Regions from separate parts of the Micromonospora sp. SD19 genome, predicted to be linked through region 3. Evidence: predicted binding sites of a transcription regulator. Region 3 holds the regulator's gene; each other region holds the start of a gene.
The links. The regulator HrcA, encoded in region 3, represses chaperone genes, less so after heat shock. The targets are predictions, from matches to a motif close to GGTTNGCACNCTCNNNNNGAGNGTGCNAACC.
Positions count from the first base shown of each region.

Region 1: the regulator HrcA is predicted to act here: its motif matches at 2,134-2,164, upstream of groES (co-chaperone GroES).
Region 2: the regulator HrcA is predicted to act here: its motif matches at 3,231-3,261, upstream of groL (chaperonin GroEL).

Region 1 covers NZ_JBTLMN010000004.1:272,224-278,367, forward strand. The annotation lists gene ACX27O_RS16875 (sugar ABC transporter substrate-binding protein) at 1-172, opposite strand, end outside; gene ybaK (Cys-tRNA(Pro) deacylase) at 352-831, opposite strand; gene ACX27O_RS16885 (THUMP-like domain-containing protein) at 842-2,038, opposite strand; gene groES (co-chaperone GroES) at 2,298-2,612, shown strand; gene groL (chaperonin GroEL) at 2,683-4,323, shown strand; gene ACX27O_RS16900 (molybdopterin-dependent oxidoreductase) at 4,458-6,144, shown strand, end outside.
Region 2 covers NZ_JBTLMN010000007.1:268,067-274,210, forward strand. The annotation lists gene paaN (phenylacetic acid degradation protein PaaN) at 1-657, shown strand, start outside; gene ACX27O_RS23255 (GNAT family N-acetyltransferase) at 931-1,461, opposite strand; gene ACX27O_RS23260 (cold-shock protein) at 1,703-1,906, shown strand; gene ACX27O_RS23265 (hypothetical protein) at 2,002-3,183, shown strand; gene groL (chaperonin GroEL) at 3,456-5,078, shown strand; gene ACX27O_RS23275 (hypothetical protein) at 5,137-5,385, opposite strand; gene ACX27O_RS23280 (GNAT family N-acetyltransferase) at 5,464-6,144, opposite strand, start outside.
Region 3 covers NZ_JBTLMN010000015.1:73,258-79,401, reverse strand. The annotation lists gene ACX27O_RS31690 (SDR family NAD(P)-dependent oxidoreductase) at 1-200, shown strand, start outside; gene ACX27O_RS31685 (16S rRNA (uracil(1498)-N(3))-methyltransferase) at 483-1,217, opposite strand; gene dnaJ (molecular chaperone DnaJ) at 1,218-2,360, opposite strand; gene hrcA (heat-inducible transcriptional repressor HrcA) at 2,436-3,458, opposite strand; gene ACX27O_RS31670 (DUF4870 domain-containing protein) at 3,684-4,307, shown strand; gene hemW (radical SAM family heme chaperone HemW) at 4,358-5,581, opposite strand; gene ACX27O_RS31660 (enoyl-CoA hydratase-related protein) at 5,601-6,144, shown strand, end outside.

The DNA of each region.
Region 1 (6,144 bases), on a different contig from region 3:
ACCGACGGTCCGCGGTCTCCCAGCGGGCCGAGGACTTGCTGTCCGGGAGGATCACGCCGATCTTGGGGGTCTTGGCGGCGGCGCCGCCGTCGCCGGAGTCGTCGCTGCAAGCGGTCAAGCCGCCGGTCGTGAGCAGGCCCACGGCGGCGATGGTGAGGATCCCCTTACGCATGTGCAGGGTCCTTTCGGAGGTGGGGGAGGTGTTGTTTTGTTGTGTCCGGCAACGTATTTCGCGTCACACCGGCTACACAAGACCGCGCAGGTGCCTAGTTTGTTGGGAGCGATAACAATTCAGCAACGCGACTGTTACTCCGCGGGTATCCCACGGGGAGAGCGACGTAACGACTGTCGTCAGCTGCTCTGCAACACCGCGGTACGGGCGTCGGTCAGCGCCACCAGATCCGCCGCTGCCAGTTCGAGTTGCAGTCCGCGCCGACCAGCCGAGACGTAGATCGTCGGCAGTTGCAGCGCGGACTCGTCCAGCACCGTGGGCAACCGCCGACGCTGCCCGAGCGGGCTGATCCCACCGCGTACATAGCCGGTTGCCCGCTCGGCGACCGCCCGATCCGCCAGCACCGCCCGCTTGCCGCCGACCGCCGCCGCGAGCGCCTTGAGATCCAGCTCTCCGGTCACCGGCACGACCGCCACGGTGAGCGCCCCGTCGACAGCGGTCACCAGCGACTTGAACACCCGCTCCGGCGCCACGCCGAGCGCCACCGCCACCAGCGCGCCGTAGTTCGGGGCGTCCGGCGACACCCGGTACGGATGGGTGCGATGCGCGATCCCGCGCTTGACCAACAGTGCCGTCGCCGGCGTGCCCTGTCCCGCCACGGCGACGACGTTAGTGGACCGGCCGGCCGATGAGCACCGTCGGTGCGCCGTCGACCCGGGTGAGCACCAGACTCGCCGCCTCGTCCCCGGCCAGCCGCAGGTCCTTGCGGAGCTGCTCCGGGACGAGCGCCGAACCCCGCTTGAGGATCTCCACGCGGCCCACCCGCCGGTCCCGCAGCAGCGCCCGCAGGCGCTTGAGCGAGAACGGCAACACGTCGGTGATCTCCAGACAGCGCGCGTACGGGGTGCGGGTCGGCTGGTCGGCGTAGAGGTAGGCGATGCTCGGATCGGCCAGGGTGGCGTCCAGCTCGGTGGCCAGTTCGGCGACGAGATGCGCGCGCACCACCGCCGGCTCCGGGTCGTACAGGTAGCGGCGTACCGGCCCGACCGGCGCCTCGGCGGCACCCGAGCCGGTGAGCTGGTCACGGTGGATCTCGCTGCCCCGCTGCCGGTAGAGGGTGGCGCGGCGGGGCACCTCCGCCAGCTCACCGCACCAGAGCGCCGCCTCGACCAGGTCACCGTCGACGCCGACCCACTCGGCCTCCGCCCCGGCCGGGATGAGCCCGTGGTCCAGGCCCGGCGCCACCTTCACCACAGTGCGCGGCACCCGCTCGGCCAGCCCGGTCACGAAGTCCCACGGCGGCGAGTAGGCGCGCGGGTCGAAGATTCGCCGCCCGGTGCCGCTCGTGCGGCGGGCCGGGTCGCAGAAAACGCCGTCGACCCGTGACACGTCGAACCCGGTCGCGTCGCCGCACTCGACGGTGAACAGCTCGGCCAGGCCGGCCGCCGTGGCGTTGGCGGCGGCCATCGCGGCGGTCACCGGGTCGGCCTCCACCCCGTACACCCGGATGCCGGCACGGGCGGCGGCCAGCGCGTCGGCCCCCAGCCCGCAGCCGAGGTCGGCCAGGGTGCGCACGCCGGCCGCGGACAACCGGGCGGCCCGACGGTCGGCGACCACCCGGCGGGTGGCCTGCTCCAGGCCGGGGCGGGTGAGGAACATCCCAGCGGCGGCCGAGCCGAACTTGCCGACCGCCCGGTGGCGCAGCTCGGCCTGGGTGAGGGCTGCCGCGGCCAGCGTGGGCGGCACCCCGGCCGCGCGCAGCGCCGAGGCCGCGGCCAGCGGGTCACCGCCGGCCAGCCCGGCCGCCGCGGTGAGCGCGGCCGACCCCTCAGGGGTACGCAGCGCCGCCAGCTGATCGAGATCCACCCGGTCATTGTCCCGGCCGAGCCGGAAATCCTGGCTGGCGGGGCGCGACGCGCTGGCACTCTCCTTGACGGAGTGCTAGCCACGGAATAACCTGCGATTAGCACTCTCACCCTGAGGGTGCCAGCTTCCGGGTCTCGCGACCCGGGTGCGCACGCCAGGCGGACCGGCACCCGCGACGACGGCACCGCCCGGTGGCATGAGGCAGATTGACGCTGGCCAGCCCCGCTGGTCAGCAACGAAACCAGTACCCCAGGAGGGTATGCCCGTGACTACCGCGACCAAGGTTGCGATCAAGCCGCTCGAGGACCGCATCGTGGTCCAGGCGAACGAGGCTGAGACCACCACGGCGTCGGGCATCGTGATCCCCGACACCGCCAAGGAGAAGCCGCAGGAGGGCACCGTCCTCGCTGTGGGCCCGGGGCGCGTCGACGACAACGGCAACCGGGTTCCGGTTGACGTGCAGGTCGGCGACACCGTCCTCTACTCGAAGTACGGCGGCACCGAGGTCAAGTACGCCGGCGAGGAGTACCTGGTGCTCTCCGCCCGCGACGTCCTCGCGGTCATCGAGAAGTAAGCAACCGATCAGTGCCACTGCCCCGGTCCGGCTCGCCGGGCCGGGGCAATGGCGCTTCGAAGGGACATTAATGGCGAAGATCCTGAGCTTCTCGGACGACGCCCGACACCTGCTGGAGCACGGTGTCAACGCCCTCGCGGACGCGGTCAAGGTCACCCTCGGCCCGCGCGGGCGCAACGTCGTCCTGGACAAGAAATTCGGTGCGCCGACGATCACCAACGATGGTGTGACCATCGCCAAGGAGATCGAGCTCACCAACCCGTACGAGAACCTTGGCGCGCAGCTGGTCAAGGAGGTGGCGACCAAGACCAACGACGTCGCCGGCGACGGGACCACCACCGCGACCGTGCTGGCCCAGGCCATGGTCCGGGAGGGTCTGCGCAACGTGACCGCCGGGACCAACCCGGCCGGCCTCAAGCGGGGCATCGACGCGGCGGCCACCAAGGTCTCCGAGGCGCTGCTCGGCAAGGCTGCCGAGGTCACCAGCAAGGAGTCGATCGCGAACGTGGCGACGATCTCCGCGCAGGACTCCACGATCGGCGATCTGATCGCCGAGGCGATGGAGCGCGTCGGCCGCGACGGTGTCATCACCGTCGAGGAAGGCTCGATGCTCACCACCGAACTGGACGTGACCGAGGGTCTCCAGTTCGACAAGGGCTTCATCTCGCCGAACTTCGTCACCGACCTGGAGAGCCAGGAGTCCGTCCTCGAGGACGCGTACATCCTGGTCACCACCCAGAAGATCTCGGCGATCGAGGAGCTGCTGCCGCTGCTGGAGAAGGTCCTGCAGAACAGCAAGCCCCTGCTGATCATCGCCGAGGACGTGGACGGCCAGGCGCTCTCCACCCTGGTGGTCAACTCGCTGCGCAAGACCCTCAAGGTCTGCGCGGTCAAGGCCCCGGGCTTCGGTGACCGGCGCAAGGCGATGCTCCAGGACATCGCGATCTCCACGGGCGCCGAGCTGGTCGCCTCGGAGCTGGGCTACAAGCTCGACCAGGTCGGCCTGGAGGTGCTCGGCACCGCCCGGCGCGTCGTGGTCGACAAGGAGAACACCACGATCGTCGACGGCGGTGGCCAGAAGGCCGACGTCGCCGACCGGGTGTCCCAGATCCGCAAGGAGATCGAGGCCTCCGACTCCGAGTGGGACCGGGAGAAGCTGGCCGAGCGGCTGGCGAAGCTCTCCGGTGGCATCGCCGTCATCAAGGCCGGCGCGGCGACCGAGGTCGAGATGAAGGAGCGCAAGCACCGCATCGAGGACGCCATCGCGGCGACCAAGGCAGCGGTCGAGGAGGGCACTGTGCCCGGCGGCGGCGCCGCCCTGGTGCAGATCCTCTCGGTGCTCGACGACGACCTGGGCTTCACCGGTGACGAGAAGGTCGGCGTCTCGGTCGTGCGCAAGGCGCTCGTCGAGCCGCTGCGCTGGATCGCCCAGAACGCCGGTCACGACGGCTACGTCGTGACGCAGAAGGTCGCCGACCTCAGCTGGGGCAACGGCCTCGACGCCGCCAAGGGCGAGTACGTCGACCTGGTCAAGGCCGGCATCATCGACCCGGTGAAGGTGACCCGCAACGCGGTCACCAACGCCGCCTCGATCGCCGGTCTGCTGCTCACCACGGAGAGCCTCGTGGTGGAGAAGCCGGAGCAGGCCGAACCGGCCGCCGCCGGCGGGCACGGCCACGGTCACGGCCACCAGCACGGCCCGGGCTTCTGATCCGGTAGCGACACCCGTTCCGGGGCGCACCGCCGTACGGCGGTGCGCCCCGGCCCGTATCCGTCGGCTGGCAGGTCATTACCGAACGCTGACGTTGTTGGCGACCGGCCGAGATGATCGCGCACACTGGGCCGATGAGCACCACGTCACGGCGGTACGCCGCGCTGGCCGGAATCACCGCCGCCGCCGTCGCGATCGGGATCGCCGAACCGGTAGCGGTGCTGACCGGCCCCCGGTCGGCACCCCTGGTCGCGGTCGGCGGGGTCATCGTCGACGCCGTCCCCGAGTCACTCAAGCAACTCGCCATCGACCTCTTCGGCACCGCCGACAAGATCGCGCTGCTGGTCGGCACCGCCGTGTTGCTGGGCGGCTTCGCCGCGCTCCTCGGCGTACTGGCGGTTCGTCGGCTGGCACTCGGCCTGGCAGGCATCGGCGCGTTCGGCGCCATCGGCGTCGCCGCCGCGTTGACCCGCTCCGGCGCGGACCTCGCCGACGCACTGCCGTCAGTGATCGGCGCGGGTCTCGGCGCCCTGGTGCTCTGGCTGTTCATCGCCGGCCCGTTCGAACTGAACCCCTGGCCCTGGTCACCACCCACGCCGACCGTGCGGTCCGCCGGCCCGGGGCCGTCCAACGGTCCTGTGCCGCCTGCCGGTGCGGCGCGGCCTGACGGTGCGGTGCCGCCTGCCGGGCCTGTGTCGTCCACCGGCCCGGGGTCGGAGTCGCGGGACGAGCTGCCGACGGGAGCCTCCTCAGCATCCGAGCGTCGGCCGGTGTCTCCGGCCGCGCCGGTGCCGGCGCCTTCGGCCGGACCGACGCCGGCGGTTGAGCCGGTTGGGCCCGCCGAGGTGGACCCGGAGTCGCGGCGGCGATTCCTCACCGGCAGCGGGGTGCTGCTCGGAACGGCAGTGGTGGCCGGTCTCGGCGGGCGTTGGCTGGCAGGTCGGCGCGGCGTGTCCGCAGCCCGGGACGCGATCCGCCTGCCCGCGCCAGTCGCCCCCGCACCGGCCGTGCCGGCAGGCGCGAACCTCTCGCTGGCCCAACTGGCGCCGTACGTCACCCCGAACTTCGGGTTCTACCGGATCGACACCGCGCTGGTGGTGCCCCAGGTCGACCCAGACACCTGGCGGCTGCGGATCCACGGACGGGTCGGTAAGGAGCGCACCTACAGTTACGCGGACCTGCTGGCCCGACCGCTGGTCGAGCGGTACGTCACCCTGGCCTGCGTCTCCAACGAGGTGGGCGGGGACCTGATCGGCAATGCCCGCTGGCTCGGCGTACCCCTGCGGGAACTGCTGGACGAGGTCGAACCCGACGACGACGCCGACCAGGTCGTCGGCCGGTCTGTCGACGGCTGGACCTGCGGCACCCCCACCGCCGCACTGCGCGACGGACGGGACGCGCTGCTGGCCGTCGGAATGAACGGCGAGCCGCTGCCGGTCGAGCACGGCTTCCCGGTCCGGATGGTGGTGCCGGGCCTCTACGGCTACGTGTCGGCCTGCAAATGGGTGACCGAACTTGAGCTGACCCGGTTCGCCGACTTCGACGCGTACTGGGTGCCGCGCGGATGGTCCCGCGAGGGGCCGATCAAGACCCAGTCGCGGATCGACACGCCCCGCAGACGCAACCGGCTGACCGCCGGGCCGGTGACCGTCGCCGGGGTGGCCTGGGCGCAGCACCGAGGCATCCGCCGAGTCGAGGTACGCGTCGACGACGGCCAGTGGCAGGCGGCCGAACTGGCCCCCACCGTGTCGGTGGACACCTGGGTCCAGTGGTCCTGGCGCTGGGACGCCACACCGGGCGAACACCGGCTCCAGGTCCGAG
Region 2 (6,144 bases), on a different contig from region 3:
TACAGCGGTCAGATGTGCACCACCTCGCAGAACATCCTCATCCCGGCCGGCGGCATCGAGACCGACCAGGGGCACAAGAGCTTCGACGAGGTGGCCGGCGGGATCGCCGCCGCCGTCGGCAAGCTCACCGCGGACCCGGCCCGGGGTGTCGAACTCACCGGCGCCATCGTCAACGACGGGGTGCTGGAGCGGCTGGCCGAGGTGACCAAGGTCGGCGAGCCGGTGCTTCAGTCGCGCGCCGTGGAGCATCCGTCGTACGCCGACGCGGTGGTGCGTACCCCGACGATCGTGAAGCTGACCGCTGACGACGCGGAGACGTACGGCCGGGAGTGGTTCGGGCCGATCTCGTTCGCCATCGCCACCGACTCCACAGCACACAGCCTGGAACTGCTGCGCCGGACGGTCGGCGAGAAGGGCGCGCTCACCGCCGGTGTCTACTCCACCGACGAGGCGGTGCTGGACGCGGCCGAGGCGGTGGCGGTCGAGGTCGGGGTGCACCTGTCCTGCAACCTCACCGGAGGTGTCTTCGTCAACCAGTCGGCGGCGTTCTCCGACTTCCACGGCAGTGGGGCCAACGCGGCGGCCAACTCGGCGCTGACGGACGGGGCGTACGTGGCGAACCGGTTCCGGATCGTGCAGTCCCGGCGGCACGTCTGATCTTCGATCTTGGTTGCGGTTGGGGTTTCCGGGGCAGTCCGCCCCGCTCCGGGCGGTCAGGCTTGATCCCTGCGCGGGTCGGGCTGCCCCGGAAACCCGCCGTAGGCACGGTGGTCGTCGACTGTCCAGGCTGGAGCCCTTCTCGCCACCCCATGATCGTGCTCGATCCAGGATGTAGTGGTCTCCCGTCGGTGGGTTACCACTAGATCCTGGTTGCTGCACGATCATGGCTATCGGCGCGGTGGTCCCGGTCGGCGTGGTGGTTCCTTGGGTCTAGGCGGGGCGGCGCATGTGCAGTTCGGTGAGGGCTGGGATGGTGGGGTGCGGGACGCGTACCCCGGTGTCCTGGAAGCCCAGGCGCTGGTAGGCCCGGTAGGCGCGGTCGTTGCCGACCACCACCTCCAGCAGCAGCTCCGGTCGGCCACAGGCGCGCGACCAGGCGGCCACCCCGTCGATCAGCTCGCCGAGCAGCCCGCTGCCGCGCCAGGTCGGCGTGACGTAGACGGCGTAGATCACGGTTACGCCGGGTTCGTTCGGGGCGGTGGTGCCGCCGGCGTGCCCGACCAGCCGGCCACCGGGGTCGGCGATGAACTGCGCGTTGCTGGAACCGGCTGAGGTGTACGCGACCCGGGCGGCGTACTCGTTGTGTGGCCGGGCCGCCGCGTCCGCCAGGGTCTCCAGGAAGGCCAACGGCGCGTCGGCCAGCATCTCCAGGCGCAGCGCCCGCATCCGGGCGGCGTCCTCCGGCCGGACCCGGCGGATCTCCGCCAGCCGCACCGCCGGCGAGCCCATGTCGGTGGTCATGTCCGCATGCCTACCACAGGGGATGGCCGCCTTCTCGTGAGCTGTGCCCGCTCGCCGTCACCTCGGCGTGGCCCCGGAGTGTGTCCGATTTGTGGCCGTGCGCGGCCGTCACTCCTCGTGTAGCGTGCGATTTCGGTCACCTCACTCAATGGCGGTCATCGATCGCTGAGTCGGTGGTCGGGGCGCCCGGCCGCGCCGTGCGCCGGGTCAGGCAAGGCCGCGCGAGTAAGGGAAGTGCACCGTGGCACAGGGCACCGTGAAGTGGTTCAACGCCGAAAAGGGCTACGGCTTCATTGCCGTCGACGGCGGTCAGGACGTGTTCGTCCACTTCTCCGCTATCGAGATGGACGGTTACAAGGCGCTGGACGACGGTCAGCGGGTCGAGTTCGAGATCGCCCAGGGTCAGAAGGGTCCGCAGGCCGAGCACGTACGCGTCACCGGCTGAGCTTTCGGACCGATCGGCCCCGGTGAGTCGGGGCTGCGGCAGGGGCACCCAGCCGGGAAGATCGTGACCGTTCCAGCCGATGCCGAGGAGCGTTCATGACCGACCAGCCGCCCCCGCCCACGTCGTCCGCCGGGTCCGGGGAGCCGGACCCGTCCTCGCCCGCCGGCAGCCCCGGCCACTCCGGTCCGCCGCCCGGCTGGGGCCCGGGCCTGCCCCCGGCCGGCCCGCCGCCCGGCTGGGGCCCGGGCCTGCCCCCGGCCGGCCCGCCGCCCGGCTGGGATCCCGTAACCGGGTCCTGGGGCGCCGGTGCGCCGCAGCAGGGTTGGACGTTCCCGCCCACCGGGGGCTACCCGCCCGGGTCGGGCCCCTACGGCGGGCAGCCGTGGTATCCGGGGCCGCAGGCCGGCTGGTACCCGCCGGGTTACGGATTCGACCCGAACGACGCACTGGTCACGCCGCCTGGCGCCGGCCTCGGCGGTTGGTTCGACAGATGTGGCGCAGCCTTGCGCCGGGGCTGGCGGCAGTTGGTGCCGATCGTGCTGCTCACCCAGGTGCTGCCGGCGGCGGTGCTCTCGGTGATCTCGCTCGGGCTGGACCCGTCGGCGCAGTGGGCCGCCCAGGCCGAGTCGAGTCCGAACCCGGCGCTTCCTGACAACTTCGCCGCCGAGCTGCTGAACCTTCTGGTCCTGCTGGTCGGCGGCAGCCTGCTGGTCGGGTTGGTGCAGGCCGTCGGATGGGCCGCCGGCACCTGGGTGATCACCAAGCAGGCGGCCGGTCAGCCGGTCAGCCTGGAGTCGGCACTGCGCTACGGCCTGCGCCGGGCCCTCGGGCTGTGGGGTTGGACCCTGCTGATCGGCCTGCTGATCGGCGTGGGCCTCTGCTTCTGTGTGCTGCCGGGCATCTACCTGGCCCTCGCGCTGAGCATGGCCGGCCCGGTCTATCTCTTCGAGCGGCACAACCCGATCGGCCGATCGTTCCGGATGTTCCATGATCGGCTGGGCCTGCTGCTCGGTCGGGTCGCCCTGGTGGCCGCGGCGGTGATCGTCGGCACGGTGATCCCCGGTGTGCTGGAAGGGGTGGGCACCTCCCCGCTCGGAACGGATCCGTTCGCCTCGGCGGGCACCGCGGTCGGCGCGGTGGTCGTGATCGGGATCACCGCCGTGCTGGCCCTGCCCGCTCACCTGGCCCAACTCATCGGTCTGCTGGTGACGTACGCCGAGCAGCGGGCCCATGAGGCGCCGGTGAACACCTCCGTACTGGCTGCGGAACTCGGTTGAGCGGCGGCATCGTGCTTGCACTCGGCATGGGAGAGTGCTAAACAAGTCATTGGCACTCGCATACCGTGAGTGCCAATGGTCGGGACGGTGGGGCCAGGTTGCACCGGCGTGGAGACGCCGGGGTGACACATGGCCGGTCGTCGCGGGCTATCCGGCCCGGCCGAAGGACGTCGTCGTCGCCAGGTGGCGACGTCCCAAGGTGCGTACACCAGGCGGCCCATCCGGGGCACACATCTCGGGTGGCCCGTGAGTGTCCAGGAGGACAACGCCGTATGGCCAAGATGATCGCGTTCGACGAAGAGGCGCGCCGCGGCCTCGAGCGGGGCATGAACCAGCTCGCCGACGCCGTAAAGGTGACCCTCGGCCCCAAGGGCCGCAACGTCGTGCTCGAGAAGAAGTGGGGTGCCCCCACCATCACCAACGATGGTGTGAGCATCGCCAAGGAGATCGAGCTCGAGGACCCGTACGAGAAGATCGGCGCTGAGCTGGTCAAGGAGGTCGCCAAGAAGACCGACGACGTTGCCGGTGACGGCACGACGACGGCGACCGTCCTGGCCCAGGCCCTGGTTCGCGAGGGCCTGCGCAACGTGGCCGCCGGCGCCAACCCGATGGCCCTGAAGCGGGGCATCGAGGCTGCTGTCGCGAGCGTCTCGGAGGAGCTGTCCAAGCTCGCCAAGGACGTCGAGACCAAGGAGCAGATCGCCTCCACCGCCTCCATCTCCGCTGGCGACAGCACCGTCGGCGAGATCATCGCCGAGGCGATGGACAAGGTCGGCAAGGAAGGCGTCATCACCGTCGAGGAGAGCAACACCTTCGGGCTGGAGCTGGAGCTCACCGAGGGTATGCGCTTCGACAAGGGCTACATCTCGGCCTACTTCATGACCGACCCGGAGCGTATGGAGGCCGTCTTCGACGACCCGTACATCCTGATCGCCAACAGCAAGATCTCGTCGGTGAAGGACCTGCTCCCGATCCTGGAGAAGGTCATGCAGTCGGGCAAGCCGCTGCTGATCATCGCCGAGGACCTGGAGGGCGAGGCCCTCGCCACCCTGGTGGTCAACAAGGTCCGTGGCACCTTCAAGTCGGTCGCCGTCAAGGCGCCGGGCTTCGGTGACCGCCGCAAGGCCATGCTGACCGACATCGCCATCCTCGCCGGTGGCCAGGTCATCAGCGAGGAGGTCGGCCTCAAGCTCGACGCCGCCAGCCTCGACATGCTGGGCCGCGCCCGCAAGGTCGTGGTGACCAAGGACGAGACCACCATCGTCGACGGTGCCGGTGACGCCGAGCAGATCCAGGGCCGGGTCAACCAGATCCGGGCCGAGATCGACAAGAGCGACTCCGACTACGACCGGGAGAAGCTGCAGGAGCGGCTGGCCAAGCTGGCCGGTGGCGTTGCGGTCATCAAGGTCGGCGCGGCCACCGAGGTCGAGCTCAAGGAGCGCAAGCACCGCATCGAGGACGCCGTTCGCAACGCGAAGGCCGCCGTCGAGGAGGGCATCGTCCCGGGTGGTGGCGTCGCGCTGGTGCAGGCCGGCAAGACCGCCTTCGACAAGCTCGACCTGGTCGGCGACGAGGCGACCGGTGCGAACATCGTCAAGGTCGCGCTGGACGCCCCGCTGCGGCAGATCGCCGTCAACGCCGGCCTTGAGGGCGGCGTCGTGGTGGAGAAGGTCCGTAACCTCGAAGCGGGTCACGGCCTCAACGCCGCCAACGGCGAGTACGTCGACCTGCTGGCCGCGGGCATCATCGACCCGGCCAAGGTGACGCGCTCGGCGCTGCAGAACGCCGCTTCCATCGCGGCGCTCTTCCTCACCACCGAGGCTGTTGTCGCGGACAAGCCGGAGAAGACCCCGGCTGCCCCGGCTGGCCCGGGTGGCGGGGAAATGGACTTCTGAGTCCAGTTCCGACACACCGAACGGGGCGGACCGCGTCAGCGGCCCGCCCCGTTCGTCGTCAGGTCGGTAGGGGGCGCTGGTTGCGCCGTTTCTGTGCCCTGCTGTACGGCGGAAGCAGTTGGATCGGCGCGTCCACCATCTCCTGAGGTTCCTCGGCCATCGACGGCTCACCGTCGGTGGTCATCTCGGCCAGTTGCTCGGCGTCGCCGTAGTCGAGCCGGTCGAACGGCAGTTGACCGGGGAGTTCACCCACCGGCTTCCAGGTGATCGGCGGGCCGTCCTCGGTCTGGTTGTCATCCGTGGTCATGGCTGCCTCCTCTACCGAAACGGTAGGGGGCGTCGATGGCCGACGCGGGCGAAAGGATCTACGTCCTGTTTGCCCCGGTTAGGTGATCGGTAGGGTTTTCCGGTACAGGAAGAAGACCCGCTCGATCCGTGCGCCCGCGCTGCCCGAATAGAACGGCACCGGCCCGACCCAGCCAATCTGTGCCCGGTCCAGCCCCGCCGTCCGCAGGTCGCGCAGGCAGCGCCGCAACAGCACCCCACCGATGCCCGACCCCTCGGCGGCCGGCGCGGTGCCCATCGGCCCGAACCAACTCGGCCGCGACGACCCGTACGCGGCGAAGCCGAGCAGCTCGCCGTCCCGCTCCGCCAGGTGGCAACCGGCGTCCGCGCGCCCCACCGACCCGGCCAACTCACCGTCCCAGGTACCGCCGAAGGTGGATCTGGCGAACGCGGTCAACGCCGGCAGGTCCGCCGGCTCCGCCCGCCGTACGGTGACGCCCTGGTCGGCCAGCCGCCGCTGGGCAGCCTCGGTGGACCGCAGTGCCGGCGACCCGTCGTACGACAGGTCCGCTGTCATGTTCCAGGCGGTCCGGTCCTGCTGGTAGCCGAGCGCGAGGGCGGCGCAGACCGCCGGCGTGTAGCGGACGTCGATGCCCGGCCACGCGTAGTACGGCGGATTCCCGGCCAGCAGCACCTCGGTCACCCCCCGCTCGGCGAGCACCCGCTCGGCCCGCTGGAGCAGGGCCCGGCCGACACCCCGACGCCGCTGATCACTGTGAAC
Region 3 (6,144 bases):
CGGGGTTCGTGGCGACCGACATGGTCACCGAGTACCTGCGCGGTGAGGAGGGCGCCGCCATCCGGGCGCAGAGCCCGTTCGACCGGGTGGGCGAACCGGAGGAGATCGCCGCGGCCGTGCACTGGCTGGCCTCGCCGCAGGCCACGTGGGCCTCCGGCACGATCGTCGACCTCAACGGCGCCTCGTACCTGCGCAGCTGACCTCGCGACCCGAACCCGCTGCGGCGTCCGCCCGACGGACCGGCGGTGGGCCGCGGCCCCCGACCGACCGGCGGTGGGCCGCGGCCCTGCGGGCCGACGGCGAACACCACATTGAGCGTGATGCCTGTCAGTCATCGTGATGACCCAGAGGCATCACGCTCAATCGAGCGGGCGGCTCCGATCCGGCCGGACCACAAGCCAGCGCGCGGCGGAACACCAGCGGCCGAAACGAGCGACGGGCCACCAGCGGCCGCAACGAGCGGCGGCGTCAGGGGTGGCCAGCTACCAGCGGCCGAGGCGGGTGGCGAGCACGCTGAGCGCGGCCACGCCGGCCGTGGAGGTACGCAGGACCTCCGGCCCGAGGCGTACCGGCCGGCCACCGGCCTCGCGGAAGGCTGTCAGCTCAGCCGGGGCGATGCCACCCTCGGGGCCGACGACGAGGACGATCTCCCCGGCCGACGGCAGGTCGACGCCGGTCAGCGGCTCCTCGGCCTCCTCGTGCAGCACGAACCCGGCGGCGGCACCGGCGATCCGGCGGGCCACCGTGGCGGTGGACTCGTCCGGCGCACCGGCCACCACCGGTAGCCACGGTCGGCGGGCCTGCTTGGCCGCCTCCCGGGCGGTGGCCACCCACTTCTCCCGGGCGCGTACGCCCCGGTCGCCGCGCCACTGGACCACCGAACGCGATGCCGCCCAGGGGACGATCTCGTCCACCCCGACCTCGGTCATCGCCTGCACGGCCAGCTCGCCCCGGTCGCCCTTGGCGATGCCCTGCACCGTCACCAGCCGGGGTACGGGCGCGTCCGCGTACCCCCGGGAGGTGACGGTGACCTCCAGGCTGCCCCGGCCGACGGCCGTGACCACGGCGGCGGCCGTGCCACCCCGGCCGTCGGCGAGCAGCAGCTCCTCGCCGACGCGCAGCCGCTGCACGGTGGCGGCGTGGTGCCCCTCCGGGCCGTCCAGGGTCAGCGTGTCGCCGGTGGGCAGCGCCTCGACCAGGAACAGCGGCGCGGACACTCAGGCGTGCCCGTTGAACGCGTCGCGCATCCGGGAGAAGAAGCCGCCCTGCTTGGACAGCTCGGCGACCTCCTCGCCACGGGTCTTGGCGAAGTCGCGCAGCATCTTCTCCTGGTCGGCGTCGAGCTTGGTCGGGGTTCGCACGTCCAGGTGGACGTAGAGGTCACCCCGGCCGGTGCCGCGCAGGTGCGGGACGCCTCGGGCGCGCAGCCGCAGCGTGCTGCCCGGCTGGGTGCCGGGCTTGACGTCGACCGGCTCCTCGCTGTCCAGCGTCTTGATGGTCAGCCGGGTGCCGAGCGCGGCGGCGGTCATCGGCACGGTGACCCGGCAGTGCAGGTCGTCGCCCTTGCGCGAGTAGACGTCGTGCGGACGTTCGTGGATCTCCACGTAGAGGTCACCGGCGGTGCCGCCGCCCGGGCCGACCTCGCCCTGCTGGGCCAGCCGGATCCGCATGCCGTCCTCGACGCCGGCCGGGATCTTGACGGTCAGCGACCGGCGGGTGCGCACCCGGCCGTCACCGGCGCAGGTGGGGCAGGGGTGCGGGATGGTGGTGCCGTAGCCCTGGCAGACGGTGCACGGCCGGGCGGAGACCACCTGACCGAGGAACGTCCGCTGCACCGATTGCACCTCGCCCCGACCGCCGCACGCCTCGCAGGTCGCCAGGTGCGTGCCGGCGGCGGTGCCGGCACCGGAGCAGGTGGTGCAGAGCACAGCGGTGTCGACGGTGATCGGCGCCTCGACGCCGAACGCCGTCTCGTGCAGGTCGAGTTCGAGTCGCAGGATCGCGTCGGCACCCGGGCGGGTACGCGGCCGAGGGCCACGGGCGCCACCCGCCGCGCCGCCGAAGAACGCGTCCATGATGTCCTGGAAGCCGACGAACGGGCCGGCTCCACCGGGGCCGCCCGGGCCACCGGCGCCGCCACCCGGGGCGAGCGGGTCGCCACCCAGGTCGACGATCTGCCGCTTCCGGTCGTCCGAGAGGACCTCGTACGCGGCGTTGATGTCCTTGAACTTCTCCTGAGCCTCCGGGTCCGGATTGACATCCGGGTGGAACTGGCGTGCCAGCTTGCGGTAGGCGCGCTTGATCTCGTCATCGGAGGCTTCCCGGCTCACACCGAGAATGCCGTAGTAGTCCCTGGCCACTGCGTTCCGTGTCCTCATGTTCGTCTCGCGTTGCGCCGGTCGGCGGCCGCAGCCGGCCGCATCGGCCCTGACCAATCAGTTCTGGGCCAGCAACTCGCCCACGTAGCGTGCCACGGCGCGCACCGTGGCGATGTTGCCGGGGTAGTCCATCCGGGTGGGCCCCAGCACCCCGAGCCCGCCCACGATGGTGGTGCCCGGGCCGTAGCCGGTGCTGACCACCGAGGCGGCGCGCAGGTTGTCGAACTCGTTCTCGTCGCCGATCAGCACCCGGGTCGTGCTCGGCTCGGTCTCACCGATGAGCTTGAGCAGCACGACCTCCTCCTCCAGCGCCTCGAGGATCGGCCGCAGCGAGCCCTGGAAGTCGAGCAGCCCGCCCCGGGTGAGGTTGGCGGTGCCGGCGAGGGCGATCCGTTCCTCGTGCCGTTCGACGAGCGTCTCCAGCAGCACGCTGGCGAGCGTGGTCATGGTCGGTCGCAGCCCGGTCGGCGCTTCCTCGACCAGCGCCTGCACCAGCGGTGGCGTCTCGGACAGCCGGGCGTTGGCGAGCTTCTCGTTGATCAGTCGGCGCAGGTCGGTGACGTCGTCGGCGGGCACCGGCCCGGGCAGCTCCACGAGTCGCTGCTCCACCCGGCCGGTGTCCGCGATCATGACGAGCATCAGCCGGGTGGTGGAGATCGGCACCAGCTCCAGGTGACGCACCGAGGAGCGGGCCAGGCTCGGGTACTGCACGACGGCGACCTGCCGGGTGAGCTGGGCGAGCAGCCGCACCGTGCGGTGCACCACGTCGTCGAGGTCGACAGCGCCGACCAGGAAGCGCTCGATGGCCCGGCGCTCGGCCGGGCTGAGCGGCTTGACCCGGGACAGCCGGTCGACGAAGAGGCGGTAGCCGCGGTCGGTGGGCACCCGGCCGGCACTGGTGTGCGGCTGCCGGATGTAACCCTCCTCCTCCAGCACGGCCATGTCGTTGCGGACCGTCGCCGGGGAGACCCCGAGCTGGTGCCGCTCGACCAGCGCCTTGCTGCCGACCGGCTCCTGGGTGGAGACGTAGTCTTCGACGATGGCGCGGAGCACTGCGAGTTTCCGGTCGTCGAGACCCATCCTCCGCACCTCCTGTCGCACGTCGGCCGCCGGCGCCCTGGGCCGGCCGAGCCGTCCTGGCACTCGACTGTAGCGAGTGCCAGTCTACGTCGGCAGGCCCGCCGACGCGATGATCAACGGCCACCGGTCGGTGCGGCCCGCGCCACCGCACTGGGCCGATCGGCCCGCACTGCCGGGCGGTGTCGCTCTGGTGCGGCGTTGCCACGGGCCCCTACCGTGACATCCATGACTGAACCTCCTCGCCCTCCCGGTTCGGGTGAGCCCGGCAACTACCCGCCGGAGCCGACCTCCCCGGGCCCGTTCCCGTCGGCCGAGCCGCCCACCGCACCACTGTCGGGCGCACCCGGCCCGGCCGGCTATCCCCCGGCCGGTGGCTATCCGCCTCCCACCGGTGACCAACCGACGTCAGGTGGCTACCCTCCGGCAGGCGGCTACCCCCCGCCCGGGGGCTACCCGCCCGGCGGCTATCCGGCCGGTGGGGCCTACGGCGGCCCCGGCGGCGGCTACGCCACCAACGAGGACAAGACCTGGGCGTTGGTCGCCCACTTCGGCGGCGCGCTCGGCGCGCTGATCAGCTTCGGTCCGCTGGGCTTCGTCGCCCCGCTCATCGCCTACCTGGCCCGTGGCCAGCAGTCGCCGACCGTCCGGGCGCACGCCCTCGCCGCCCTGAACTTCCAGATCCTCTGGTCGATCATCGCGTTCGTGCTGCTCTTCGTGAGCTGGTGCCTGCTCTTCCTGCCCAGCATCGCCGTCGTGGTGATCCAGATCCTGTTCGGGATCATCGCCGGCGTGAAGGCCAACGAGGGCACCCCGTACCGCTACCCGATGACCGCCAACTTCATCAAGTGAACCGGGCCGGCCGCTCCCCCGGCCGGTTCGGCACACCGCCCGCCCTGCGCTCAGGGCAGCAGATCGCGGACGACCGCGTCGGCGAGCAGTCGCCCGCGCACTGTGAGCACCGCCCGGCCGGCGGCGTACTCGTCGGCGGCCAGTAGGCCGCCGGCCAGCGCCCGCTCCGCGCCGGCCCGCCCGGCGGCGTCGAGCACCGCCAGCGGGAGACCGCTGGCCAGCCGCAGCCGCAGCATCACGTCCTCCATGTGCGCCTCGTCGACAGTGAGCACCTCCCGGGCCAGCCCGGGAGACGCACCGGCGGCCAGCCGCTGGGCGTACGCGGAGGGGTGTTTGACGTTCCACCAGCGCACCCCGCCGACGTGGCTGTGCGCCCCCGGGCCGAGGCCCCACCAGTCCGCGCCGGTCCAGTAGAGCAGGTTGTGCCGGCACCGGGCCTGGTCGCTGCGGGCCCAGTTGGAGACCTCGTACCAGGAGAACCCGGCCGCGTCGAGCGCGGCCTCCGCCGCCAGGTAGCGGTCCGCGGCCACGTCGTCACTGGGGTACGCCAGCTCGCCGCGCCGCATCCGGGCGGCGAGCCGGGTGCCGTCCTCGACGATCAGGGCGTACGCGCTGACGTGGTCCACCCCGGCGGCGACCACCTGCTCCAGCGAGGCGGCGAAGTCCTCGGCCCGTTCCCCCGGAGTGCCGTAGATCAGGTCCAGGTTGACGTGCGCGAACCCGGCGTCGCGCGCCTCCAGGGCGGCGGCGGTGGCCCGGCCGGCGCTGTGTGTGCGGTCCAGGATCGCCAGCACCCCCGGGGAGGCGGACTGCATGCCCAGCGAGATCCGGGTGTAGCCGGCCGCCCGCAGCAGCTTCAACGATTCCGGGGTGACCGACTCGGGGTTGGCCTCGGTGGTCACCTCGGCGTCGGCGGCCAGCCCCCAGGTGCGGTCGATCCCGTCGAGGATGCGGGCCAGGTCGTCGGCGGGGAGCAGGGTGGGCGTGCCACCACCGACGAAGACGGTGTCGACCCGGGGCGGCGGGTTGTCGCCCAGCACCCGGGCGGCGAGCGCCAGCTCGGCCAGGACGGTGTCGGCGTACCCCTCGCGGCTGGCACCGCCGCCCAGTTCGGCTGCGGTGTAGGTGTTGAAGTCGCAGTAGCCGCAGCGACTGGCGCAGAACGGGACGTGCACGTACACGCCGAAGCCGCGCGCGCCGACCGCTGCGGTGGCGGTGGCGGGCAACGATCCGTCGACGGGGACGGTCTCACCATCTGGAAGGACGCCGGGCATGGCCACTAGTGTGCCCGGCATGACCTCTCCCGACGTCCTCGTGCGGGTCGCCACGGCCCGTGGGGTGACCACCCTCACCCTGGACAGCCCACACAACCGCAACGCGCTCTCCACCGCCCTGATGACCCAGTTGCTGGCCGGGCTGGCGGACGCGGTGGCCGACGAGGCGGTCCGAGCGGTAGTGCTCGACCACACCGGCCCGGTTTTCTGCTCCGGGGCGGACCTGAAGGAAACCGCCATGGCGTACGCCAGCGGGACGGTTCCGGCCGGCATGTTGGGTGATGTGCTCGCCGCGGTCTGGGAGTGCCCGAAGCCCGTGCTGGCTCGGGTGGCCGGGCCGGCGCGGGCCGGTGGGCTCGGCCTGATCGCCGCCGCCGACCTGGCCGTCTGCGCCGACGAGGCGACGTTCGCGTTCACCGAGGTCCGCATCGGGGTGATCCCGGCGGTGATCTCGGCGACCGTGCTGCCCCGGCTGCACCCCCGCGCCGCCGCCGAGCTGTACCTGACCGGCGACACCTTCGACGGTCGCCGGGCCGCCGAGATCGGCCTGGTCACGGCGTCGG